2 regions of the Burkholderia sp. F1 genome follow, and region 2 is predicted to be linked to the other one. Evidence: riboswitches for the same ligand, from Rfam matches in the RefSeq annotation. Region 2 holds a riboswitch; the other holds the start of a gene.
What was found. Region 2 has a riboswitch for cobalamin ahead of ACFIMZ_RS08930 (HoxN/HupN/NixA family nickel/cobalt transporter). Riboswitches for the same ligand answer to the same signal wherever they lie in the genome.

Region 1 (5,869 bases), 1.3 Mb from region 2:
ACGGGATTCGGTCACGCTCATCGCATCGGCCTCCTCAGCAACATCCACAGGAACACCGGCACGCCGATCAGCGCGGTCATCACGCCGACCGGCAGTTGCGCGGGCGCGATCACGGTGCGCGCGAGCAGGTCGGCCGCCATCACGCCGCCGCCGCCCGCGAGCATCACGGCGGGCAGCAGCATGCGCTGGTCGTTGCCGAACGCGAGGCGCAGCGCGTGCGGAACGACGAGCCCGACGAAGCCGATCGTGCCGGCGGTCGTGACCGCGGCCGCGGCGGCCAGCGACGCGACGAGATAGATCCGCACGCGCAGCCGCGCGACCGGCACGCCGAGCGCGAGCGCGGTCGCGTCGCCGCGCAGCAGCACGTTCAGTTGCGGCGCGGCCGGCAGCGCGACGCCCGCGGCGAGCGCGAGCGCGGCCCACGCGAACCACGGCATCGCGGCGCCGTTCAGGTCGCCCGTCAGCCAGAAGATGATGCCGCGCAGCCGCGCATCAGGCGCGAGCGACAGCAGCAGCGTGACGAGCGCGCCCCACCCGGCCGCGATCACGACGCCGGTGAGCAGCAGCCGCGGCGACGCGTCGCGCGCGTCGCCGCGCCACAGCTCGCGACGCGCGAGGCCGAGCACGAGCAGCATCGACACGAGCGCGCCGGCGAACGCCGACGCATCGACGAGCCACCACGCGCCGCCCGCGATCATCGCGACCAGCGCGAAACCGGCCGCGCCACCCGACACGCCGAGCACGTACGGCTCGGCGAGCGGATTGCGCAGCAGCACCTGCAGCAGCGCACCCGCGAGCGCGAGCAGCGCGCCGCACGCGAAGCCGGCGAGCGCGCGCGGCACGCGCAGCGTACGGACGATGTCGGCGAACAGCGCCGTGCCGCCCGACGCGTCGCCGCCGTGCGGCACGAGCGACGCGAGCGCCCGCAGCGGCGAGATCGGCACGCTGCCGATCGTCAGCGACGCGACGAACAGCGCGGCGACCGCGGCCGCGAGCGTGGCCCAGATCGCGGCGGCGCGGGCGGGGCTCATGCGGGGTCCTGTCCCGCGCGCGCGGGCGCGCCGCCCGGCCGCCTACTGCTGCTGCCAGCCGAGCGTGACATAGGCGCCGCGTCGCGGTGTGTTGTAGGCGTAGGCAAGCTCGTAGTCCTTGTCGAAGAAGTTGTCGATGCGCGCGCTGACGTACCACGCCTTCGTGATGTCGTAGCGCGCGGACAGGTTGACGAGCCCGTAGCCGCCGAGCCGCCCGCCGCCCGAATCGTTGCGCGCGCCACTGACGAGCCATTCGCCGCCGACGCGCACGGGACCGAACGCACGGCTCACCGCGGTCGACGCGAAACGCCGCGCGCGGCGGTCCAGGTCCTGATTTTGCGATTCGTCGACCGGGTTCTGCAAGGTGGCCGCGACCCGCACGTCGGTCGCGCCGACATGCCCCTGCCACGATGCTTCGAGCCCCTGCACCTTTGCACGGCCGACATTCTGCGCGACATAGAAGACACTGTTCGCGGCGGGACGATAGTTGATCAGGTTCGAGTAGCGCGTCTGGAACGCGGTGACGCGCACGACGCCGACCGCATCCGATGCATACTGCACCGCGGCCTCGACCGAATGGCTGCGCTCCGGCTGGATCGACGGATTGCCGGCCATCGGGAAATAGAGGTCGTTGAAGCTCGGCGCGCGAAACGCGCTCGAATAGCTCGCGGTGACCTTCCACCGATCGGTGAGATCGAGACCGTAACCGAGATAGTACGAGTTCGCGCCCCCGAAATCCGAATACTGGTCGCGCCGCACGTTCGCCTGGAACTGCTGACGGCCGACGCGCGCCGTGTAGCCGAGCCAGCCGGAATTCACGTGACGCTGCGGCGCCGAATAGACATTCGACGTGAACTGCTGGTCGAGCCGCTCGTAGCCGGCCTGGATCACGTGGTCCGGCACGATCCGGAAATCGTTCTGCCACGTGTACTGGCGGTTGTCGGTATTGAAGTGGTCGGTGTACGCGCCATTCAGTTCCGACTGGCTGCGGTCGTTGCCGATCGCGGCGCTCACGTGCGTCGTCCACCAGGCGAACAGCTTGCCGTTCGCGAATGCGCGCGCCTGCTGCACGCGCGAATACAGGTTGTTCAGGTCGGTCGGCGCGCCGAACGCGTTGTCGTAGCTGTTGTTGCCGTTCGACTGGAAATAGCTGACGCCCGCGTCCCACCGCGCGTCGAAGCGGTGCCGCAGCGACGCGGTGACGCTCTCGTTCAGGTAGCCGTTCGCGTTCGGGTTCGCCTTCGGCCGCTTCGCCGGATCGAGCGCGGAGAACCCATTGTCCTTCTCGCGCGCGACCGACACGCTGAAGGTCGTCCTGCCGTCGCCGTCGAGCCGGCCCGACACGCCCGCCTGCTGCGTCTGCGTACCGTAGCTGCCGAGGCCGACCGCGAAACTGAAACGCGGCGGATGATTGCCGCCGTGCTTCGTGAACACCTGCACGACGCCGCCGATCGCGCCGGAGCCGTACAGTGACGACACGTTGCCGTTCACGACCTCGACGCGCTCGATCTGGTCGAGCGGCAGCTGGCTCAGTTGCGCGGCGCCGAGACTCGCGGAATCGACCCGCACGCCGTCGATCAGCACGAGCGACTGCGTCGATTGCGCGCCGCGCAGGAACAGCGTCGCCGTCGCGCCCGGCCCGCCGTTGCGCACGATCTGCGCGCCCGGCGCGAGCGCGAGCAGCGTCGGCAGGTCGGCGCCGGGATGCGCGGCAATGTCCTGCGCGTCGAACACGGTGGTTTGCGGGATCGCGTCGGCGAGCGCCTGCGGCGCGCGCTGCGCGGTGACGACGACCGGCGCGAGCTGCGCGGCGTCGATGGCATGGCCGGTGAACGTGGCCGCGGGTGCGGCGGGGCCATCGCCGTCGGCCGCAGCCGTCTGCGCGGCGGCGGCGAGCGGCAGCCCGCAAAGCGCGCCGAGCGCCGTGCGAGCGATTGGGGTCAGCATCGAAGAAAGTCCTGTGAACCGCAGCGCGCCCCGCTTCCCCGCAGGCCGCGCGTCACGAAGCCCGCGCACGGGCTCCCCGCCTCGGCCGGTATCCGGGCTGGCGGCGTTCCGGCTCGCCTTCCCGCGCGAGACATGCGCAGTGGCCTGCGCCCGCGTGCGAACCGCACACGCCGAGCGCACCCGAGCCGGCCTGCATCGTCCGATGCGGCCGCTTACCGTTGCGGGGGCAGCGCAGGTTGGCGGCTCCTGGCGGAGCCCGCGCCCTGCTTCCCGTTTAACCGCGCGTCGCACGCGCGAGCACCGAGGCGGCGCCAAGTTTAGGAGCGGGCAGCGAGAGCGTCAAGAAAGCGGTCCGCGCGATGCGCGACCGACATATTCGCGGCAAGAAGCGGGGGTGTTACGACTGGAAACGTTACATATGTCGGAATGTGCGTTATTCCGCGCTAAAATGCTGGGTCTTTAGAGGACGCAGCAGATGCTCAACGAACTCGAAACCTTATCTCAAAATATTGGCCGACTGATTGCGCTGAACCAGCGCTATCACTCGGAACGGCTCGCGCTCGAGGAGCAGGTCGCGCAACTGCGCGCGGAAGCGGACACGGTGCGTAGCGAGCTCACGCAGCTGCGCGAGGAACGCAACGCGCTCGCGGAGGAACGCGACACGCTGTCGGCGAAGATCGACGACGCGCAGGTCAAGCTGAACGCGATTCTCGAGAAGCTGCCGCGCACGAAGAGCGCGGCGGAAGCCGACAACCAGCTCGACCTGCTGGATGCGCAGTCGCGCACCGATAGCGACGACGCAGCCAGCCACGGAGAACATGCATGAGCACCAAGCAGATCGAAGTCTCGATTCTCGGCCAGGCCTACCGGCTCGCCTGTTCGGCCGAGACCGAAGCCGCGCTGCTGGAAGCCGTCGCGCGCGTCGACGCGGAAATGACGAAGATCCGCTCGAACAGCTCGGTGCGCGGCACCGACCGCATCGCCGTGATGGCGGCGCTGTCGCTCGCGTCGGAACTGCTGCGGCTGCAGCAGAGCGTGCGTCACGGTGAAGCATTTCCCGCGGAAGAAATCCGGCGTACAATGCGCCAGATGAATGAACAGCTCGGTGCGGTGCTCGCACAGCACGAGACGCAGTAACCCGAATCGATGCGTCGATTTCCCTTGATCTCCACGGGCAACGGTGGTCAAATTGGACGCAGAGATTCACAGTTTCACAGTTTTGTCAGCTTCCCTGCCTGGTTCGCCAAGGTCATATATTCCTTGAACCAATGCCATGTGCACGGTTGCGGAAATTTGTAGCACGGGCGCGCGCGTCACTCTGTCTGATGTACCCGAAGTGCTGCTAACTGCGACCAATTCTGAACCCCAGGTTCAGGATGCCGGCCTAGCGGCCAAGGCGGGGGCCTATCCAACGGCATCGGGTGATCCCGATGCCGTTTCCTTTTCCAGGGTCTGTTTCTGCATCGATCACGATCCATGCAATACTGGCTGATGAAGTCCGAACCGGACGAAGCGAGCATCGACGATCTCGCTCACGCGCCGCAGCGCACGCTGCCGTGGACCGGCGTGCGCAACTATCAGGCGCGCAATTTCATGCGCGACACGATGCAGATCGGCGACGGCGTGCTGTTCTATCACTCGAGCTGCCCCGAGCCCGGCATCGCGGGCCTCGCCGAAGTGTCGTCGACGCCCTACCCCGATCCCACGCAGTTCGATCCGAAGAGCCCCTATTACGATCCGAAGTCGACGCAGGAAACGCCGCGCTGGCTGCTCGTTGACGTGCGCTTCGTGAAGAAGGCGGCGCTCGTGCCGCTCGCCGCGCTGCGCGAATACGACGAGCTCGCCGACATGCGCGTGCTCGCCAAAGGCAACCGGCTGTCGATCACGCCCGTCACGCGTGCCGAATGGCGCTTCATCACCGAACGGCTGATGAAGTGAGCGCGAACGGGCGAACGTCAAATTTGGTCAACGCACGACCGCCCGTCCGGAACTCGCGGCGCGGTCGCGCAGCCTAAGCAACCGCTGCCGGCCAATCGGGCCGGCTGTCGTTTTTTCGTCGCGCGGCCCGCCCGCGTCGCGCACGCGCGATCCGCGTGCGCGCCCTCGCACAAGGAGTCCAACAATGACCAAGAAATCCGCACTCGCGCTGTCGCTCGTTCTCGCCGCCGCCGTTCCCGTCGCGCTGACGCTCGCGTCGCCCGCGGCGCGCGCGCAGGCCGTCAACCCGCACTTTCCGGAGCCGTCGGGCGTGCTGTCGCTGTCGTCGCAGGCCAGCGCCGAGGTGCCGCAGGACATCATCCACATCACGCTGTTCTACGAGCAGCAGGCAAAGGACCCGGGCAGCCTGACGTCCGCGCTGAACCAGCGCGCCGACGCCGCGCTCGCGCAGGCGAAGGGCGTGCCGGGCGTCACTGCGCACACGGGCGCGTTCTCAGTCTATCCGAGCACTGACCGCGACGGCAGGATCTCCGCATGGCGCGGCCGCACCGAGGTCGTGCTCGAATCGCGCGATTTCGCCGCAGCGTCGAAGCTCGCGGGCCAGTTGTCGAACCTGATGCAGGTCGCGAACGTCGAGTTCTCGCTGTCGCCGGAAGCGCAGCGCGCGGCCGAGCAGAAGCTCACGACCGAAGCGATCAAGTCGTTCCGCGTGCGCGCGGACGAAGCCGCGAAGGCGTTCGGCTACAACAACTATTCGATTCGCGACGTCAACGTCGGCAGCGGCCGCAACGTGCAGCCGTATCCGCGCATGATGGCGATGGCGGCAGCACCGATGGACAGCGCGAAGATGAGCGCGCCGATCGCGGTCGAAGGCGGCAAGGCGACCGTGTCGGTCACGGTCAACGGCTCGGTGCAGATGAAGTAACGCAAGACGCTCGAGCACATCGGATGCG
Region 2 (5,869 bases):
TGCCGCGCGCGCCCGGCGTGATGCCGATCAGGTCGCCGCCGACCGGCGCGAAGTTCTTGCTGTAAGAGGCGTAGACGCTATGCGCATCTACCGGCGACCACACGATGCCGACCCGCGGGCTCCACGCAGTCGACGCGCGCCGCGCGTGCAACCCGTTCAGCCGGTTCGTCGATGCGGCGGCGAAGCGGTCCACGCGCAGGCCGGCCAGCAGCTTCCACGCGCGGCCGACGTCGATGCGGTCCTGCGCGTACAGCGCATGGTCGGTCGCGAGGTGGCGGTTCGTCATGTACGGCGCCGGTGCGGAACCACCATGATCGAAGATGTCGGGATCGGTGATCGACACCGGCGCCGCGGTCGCGCTCCACAGCCGCGGCGCGCGTCGCTGCCAGCCGTACTCGACGCCGAACAGCAGGTGATGGGCGACCGGCCCCGTCGTCGCGCTGCCGCTCAGTTCGAGATCGGTCTGCACGTTCAGATGGCGCATGTCCTGCTGATAGCGGGCACGCTGCACGCGCCCGTAGTCGCGCGGTTTCGCCAGGTAGCTCTGCGTGACGTACGTGTTGTCGAACGTGCCGCGCAGATCGAGCACGCTCAGCAGATGGCGCAGTTGCCAGTCGCCGCCCAGTTGCCGGGTGAAGGTCGAGCGCCAGTTCATGTTCGCGTCGCGGATCGTGTCGCGGTCAGCGACGCCGAAGAACGTGTGGCGCGACGCGCGCGGCAGTGCGTACGCGGTCGGCTTGCCGGCCCGATCGGCCGCGGCGACCGGCGCGGGTATCCCGCGATCGGGCACGCGCGCGTAGGAATCGTATTCGAACTGCAGCAGCCAGCTGCTGCGCTCGCCTTGCCATTTCAGCGACGGCGCGACGTACTGGCGCGTGCCGTCGACTGCGTCACGGAAGCTGCGCTGGTACTCGCGTCCCGCGTTGACGCGCATGCTCCAGCGCGGCGACAGTGCGCGGTTGAGGTCGGCCGATACACCGAGCCGGCCGAAGCTGCCGGCCGTCGCCGACACGCTGCCGAAGTCGTCGGGCAGCGGCTGCTTGCTGATCCGGTTGATCACGCCGCCGCCGCTGCCGCGCCCGTAGAGCGCCGCGGCCGGGCCCTTCAGCACCTCGACGCGCTCGATGTTGCCGAGACTGCGCAGGTACTGTGCGTCGTCGCGCATTCCGTCGAGCAGCAGGTCGCCGGCGCTGGAGAAGCCGCGAATGCGGAACGCGTCGAAGCGCGTGTCCGACGTGTTCGACACACCGGGCACGCCCGCAAGCGCGTCGGCCAGCGTGCGGCCGCCGTAGGACAGCGTGTCGTCGGCCGACACGGTCTCGATGGTTTGCGGCACGTCACGCGGATCGCTGTCGGCGCGGGTCGCGGTGCTCACGCGCTCGGGGCGCGGATCGTGCGGATGGCGGCGCGCACGCACTTCCAGCGCAGGCAGGTCGCCTTCGGATTCGGTGGCCCCGGACGCGCAGGGGAGGGTCGACAGCAGCGAGCAGAGCGCGAAGGCCAGCGTATCGTGGCATCGCCCCGGAATTGGACGTTTCGGCATGGAAATATCAGGATGACTGAATGATCTGGATGGCCTGCATCGATTCGACTGAGGGATAAGTTTATCTTTCAAAGTTGAAAACGACAATCATTCTCGTCTGAAACGCGCGGTGCGCTGCCGAGCGGTCGCCGGACCGGCCCGTGCTTGCCGTGCCGCCCGCCGCCTTGACGCCCCCGCCCGCTCCACCTACACTCGCACGCGTTTCGGTGCTCGCGCGCGCCTTCCGGCGCGCGCAGTTAAACGGGAAACAGGGAGCGAGCCTGCATTGCAGCCGCGCCAACCTGTGCTGCCCCCGCAACGGTAAGCGAACGCTTCACGCCACGCGCGAAGCAGCGCCGCTTCGCCGCACGCCACCCGCGTGCGGACGACCGCCACTGGACGCGTCATGCGTCCGGGAAGGCGAAGCGGCGTGTTCGTCAGCCCGGATACCGGCCGAGACGAGGGGTTCAGCGCCGCGGGGATGCGGCGCATCGTCCACGGCCGCAGCCACAGTGCGTCCGGCGCCCGAGCGTCTCCCGTGTTCCGATCCGTCGCGCGCTTCGCGCAGACCGGCCCGGCATCCGGCGGCGTGCGCGGGCCCGCGCATCCGGCGTCGGCCGTGTTGGCATTCATCATGTCGACCGTTCGCCAGGGAGCACCATGCTCGACTCGCTTTTCCGCCTGTTCAACGACAGCCCGTCCGGGCTGCGCGGCAAGATCATCGCCATCTATTCATTGCTGATCGCCTTCAACGTCGGCGCGTGGATCTGGGCGTTCATCGCGTTCCACGGCCAGCCGGTGCTGCTCGGCACCGCGCTGCTCGCGTACGTGTTCGGCTTGCGCCACGCGGTCGACGCCGACCACATCGCGGCAATCGACAACGTCACCCGCAAGCTGATGCAGGAAGGCCGCAGCCCGCTCGGCGCCGGCCTGTTCTTCTCGCTCGGCCATTCGACGGTCGTGATCGTGATGTCCGTCGTGGTCGCGCTGACGGCGGCGTCGCTTGCGCGCTTCGAGAGCATGAAGGCGTGGGGCGGCGTCGTCAGCACGTGCGTGTCGGCCTTCTTCCTGCTGCTGCTCGCGACCGCGAACCTGCTGATCCTGATCTCCGTGTACCGCACCTTCCGCGCGGCGCGCCGCGGCGAAGCGATCGTCGACGCGGATCTCGACATGCTGCTGAACCAGCGCGGCGTGCTCGCGCGCCTGTTCCGGCCGCTGTTCCGCCTCGTGTCGCGCAGCTGGCACCTGTATCCTGTCGGCTTCCTGTTCGGCTTCGGCTTCGACACCGCGACCGAGATCGCGCTGTTCGGCATCTCCGCGACGCAGGTGCAGGGCGGCCTGTCGTTCTGGTCGGTGATGGCGCTGCCGGCGCTGTTCACCGCGGGCATGACGCTCGTCGACACGACCGACGGCATCCTGATGATGGGCGCGTACCGCTGGGCGTACGTGCGGCCGATCCGCAAGATCTACTACAACATGACGATCACGTTCGTGTCGGTGCTGGTCGCCGCGCTGATCGGCGGCATCGAGGTGCTCGCGCTGCTCGCCGACAAGCTGGCGCTGCAGGGCCCCGTGTGGGACTTCGCGTCGATGGTGGCGTCGCACTTCGGCATGCTCGGCTACTTCGTGATCGGCCTGTTCATCGCGTGCTGGGTCGTGTCGGCCGCGATCTACCGCCTGAAGCGCTACGACGAGATCGACGTGACGATCTCCGCCTGACTCCCTTTTTCGATACAGGACCATTCATGACCATGCGCAAGCTGCCCGTCACCATCGTCACGGGCTTTCTCGGCAGCGGCAAGACGACGCTGATGCGCCACATGCTGCAACACGCACAAGGCCGCCGCATCGCGGTGATCGTCAACGAATTCGGCGAGCTCGGCATCGACGGCGAAATCCTCAAGGGCTGCGGGATCGGCTGCGACGACGCGCAGGGCGAGGCGTCCGGCCAGCTCTACGAGCTCGCGAACGGGTGCCTGTGCTGCACCGTGCAGGAGGAGTTCTATCCGGTGATGGAGGCGCTCGTCGAACGCCGCGCCGACATCGATCACGTGCTGATCGAGACGTCCGGCCTCGCGCTGCCGAAGCCGCTCGTGCAGGCGTTCAACTGGCCGACGATCCGCAACAGCTTCACGGTCGACGCGGTCGTGACCGTCGTCGACGGGCCGGCTACCGCCAGCGGCCAGTTCGCGGAGAACCCGCAGGCGGTCGACGCGCAGCGCCGCGCCGATCCGAACCTCGACCACGAATCGCCGCTGCACGAGCTGTTCGCCGACCAGCTGTCGGCGGCGGATCTCGTGATCGTCAACAAGGCCGACCTCGTCGACGGCGCGCAGCTCGCGCAGGTCGAGGCGGCGATCCGCGAGGAAATCCCGCCGCAGGTGAAGATCGTCCGCGCGACGCGCGGCGAGCTGGATCTTGCACTGCTGCTCGGGCTCGAATCGGCGTCCGAGGAAACCATTCACCTGCGCCACGACCATCACGGCTCGGCCGACGATGAAGATCACGACCACCATCACGACGATTTCGATTCGGTCGTCGTCAGCGGCGACGCCGGCTCGCGGGAGGCGACGATCGCGGCGCTCAAGCGCGTCGTCGAGACGCACACGATCTATCGCGCGAAGGGCTTCGCCGCGCTGCCGGACGCGCCGATGCGGCTCGTGATCCAGGGCGTCGGCCGCCGCTTCGACAGCTACTTCGACCGCCGCTGGCAGGACGGCGAAGCGCGCGCGAGCCGCTTCGTGCTGATCGGCGAGGATCTCGACTCGGCCGCACTGCAGCGCGCGTTCGACGCGGCGCTCGCGGCCGAGCTGCAACAGGCGTAACCGGCGATGCATCTGCTGCGCACCACGCCGGGCGGCTTCGTCGACGATACGCAGGGCGTCGTCCGGATCGACCAGCAGCCCGCCGAGATCGTGATCCTGAGCTCGGCGGACACGACGCTGTCGCTGCTCGCGAGCGTCGTGCCGCGCCTGCCGGCGGGCTTTCCGAGCGTGCGGCTCGCGAACGTGACGTTCCTGCGCCAGCCGGCGTCGGTCGATTTCTACGTCGACGACGTGCTGCAGCATGCGAAGACGGTCGTGATCGACCATCTCGGCGGCGAGGCGTACTGGCCGTACGGGATCGAACAGGCGATGTCGCTCGCGTCGCGCCGCGGGCAGCGGCTCGCGATGTTCTCGGGCGACCTGCAGGAAGATCCGAACCTGATCGCGAAGAGCACGGTCGCGCCCGGGTTGTGCCGCCTGTGGTGGCGCTACCTGCGCGAGGGCGGCGCGCACAATGCCGAGGCGCTGCTGCGCAGCATCGCGTTTCACACGCTCGGCTTCGGCGACGAGCCGGCGCCGCCGCGCCCGCTGCCGGCCGCCGCGCTGTATCACCCGGCGCGCGATCCGGCGAGCATCGACGACTGGCAGCCGCGCTGGACGCCCGGCGCGCCGGTCGTCGCGATCCTGTTCTACAAGGCGCACTGGCAGGCCGCGAACACCGCGGTGTTCGACGCGCTCGCCGACGCGCTGATCGTCGAAGGCTTGAATCCGCTGCCGATCGCGGTGACGTCGCTCAAGGACGCGGTGAGCCGCGAAGTGATCGCGCGGCTTTGCGACGCGCTCGACGTCGCGCTGGTGCTGAACACGACCGCGTTCGCGGCCGGCGCGATCGATGGCCCGGAGCCTGACATCCTCGCGGGCGATGCGCCGGTGCTGCAGGTGATCCTGTCCGGCGGCAACCGCGACGCGTGGCTCGCGGACAACCAGGGCCTGCATGCGCGCGACATCGCGATGCACGTCGCGCTGCCCGAGGTCGACGGGCGCATCGTCACGCGCGCGGTGAGCTTCAAGGGGCTCGCGTACCGCTGCGCGCACACCGAGGTCGACGTGGTGCGCTACCAGCCCGACGCGGAGCGCATCGGCTTCGTCGCGGCGCTCGCGCGCGGCTGGTGCCGGCTGCGCACGCTCGACCACGCCGACAAGCGCGTCGCGCTGATCCTCGCGAACTATCCGCAAAGCGAAGGCCGGATCGGCAACGGCGTCGGGCTCGACACGCCCGCGTCGGCACTCGGCGTGCTCGCGATGCTGCGCGACGCGGGCTACCGGGTTGCGGACCTGCCGGCCGACGGCGACGCGCTGATCGCGCGGCTCACCGAAGGCGTGACCAACGACCCGGCGATGCAGGCGCTGCGGCCCGCGTTCCAGAGCTTCGCGCTGGCCGACTACCGGACCCATTTCGACCGGCTGCCGGCCGCCGTGCGCGCCGCGCTGAACGATCGGTGGGGGCCGCCCGAAGCGGACCCGACGCTGCGCCAGGGGCGCTTCACGATCGCGGGCTGGCGCGCGGGCAACGTGTTCGTCG

Region 1: another riboswitch for cobalamin. It lies ahead of ACFIMZ_RS15095 (TonB-dependent receptor plug domain-containing protein); the one in region 2 lies ahead of ACFIMZ_RS08930 (HoxN/HupN/NixA family nickel/cobalt transporter).

The regions. Positions count from the first base shown of each region.
Region 1 covers NZ_CP172421.1:3,212,496-3,218,364, forward strand. Annotated here, with positions in the region: gene ACFIMZ_RS15085 (ABC transporter ATP-binding protein) at 1-21, opposite strand, end outside; gene ACFIMZ_RS15090 (FecCD family ABC transporter permease) at 18-1,031, opposite strand; gene ACFIMZ_RS15095 (TonB-dependent receptor plug domain-containing protein) at 1,074-2,978, opposite strand; cobalamin riboswitch at 3,045-3,298, opposite strand; gene ACFIMZ_RS15100 (ATPase) at 3,454-3,804, shown strand; gene ACFIMZ_RS15105 (cell division protein ZapA) at 3,801-4,115, shown strand; RNA gene ssrS (6S RNA) at 4,204-4,385, shown strand; gene ACFIMZ_RS15115 (EVE domain-containing protein) at 4,455-4,916, shown strand; gene ACFIMZ_RS15120 (SIMPL domain-containing protein) at 5,101-5,841, shown strand.
Region 2 covers NZ_CP172421.1:1,874,431-1,880,299, forward strand. Annotated here, with positions in the region: gene ACFIMZ_RS08925 (TonB-dependent receptor) at 1-1,543, opposite strand, end outside; cobalamin riboswitch at 1,731-1,994, shown strand; gene ACFIMZ_RS08930 (HoxN/HupN/NixA family nickel/cobalt transporter) at 2,183-3,241, shown strand; gene cobW (cobalamin biosynthesis protein CobW) at 3,268-4,347, shown strand; gene cobN (cobaltochelatase subunit CobN) at 4,354-5,869, shown strand, end outside.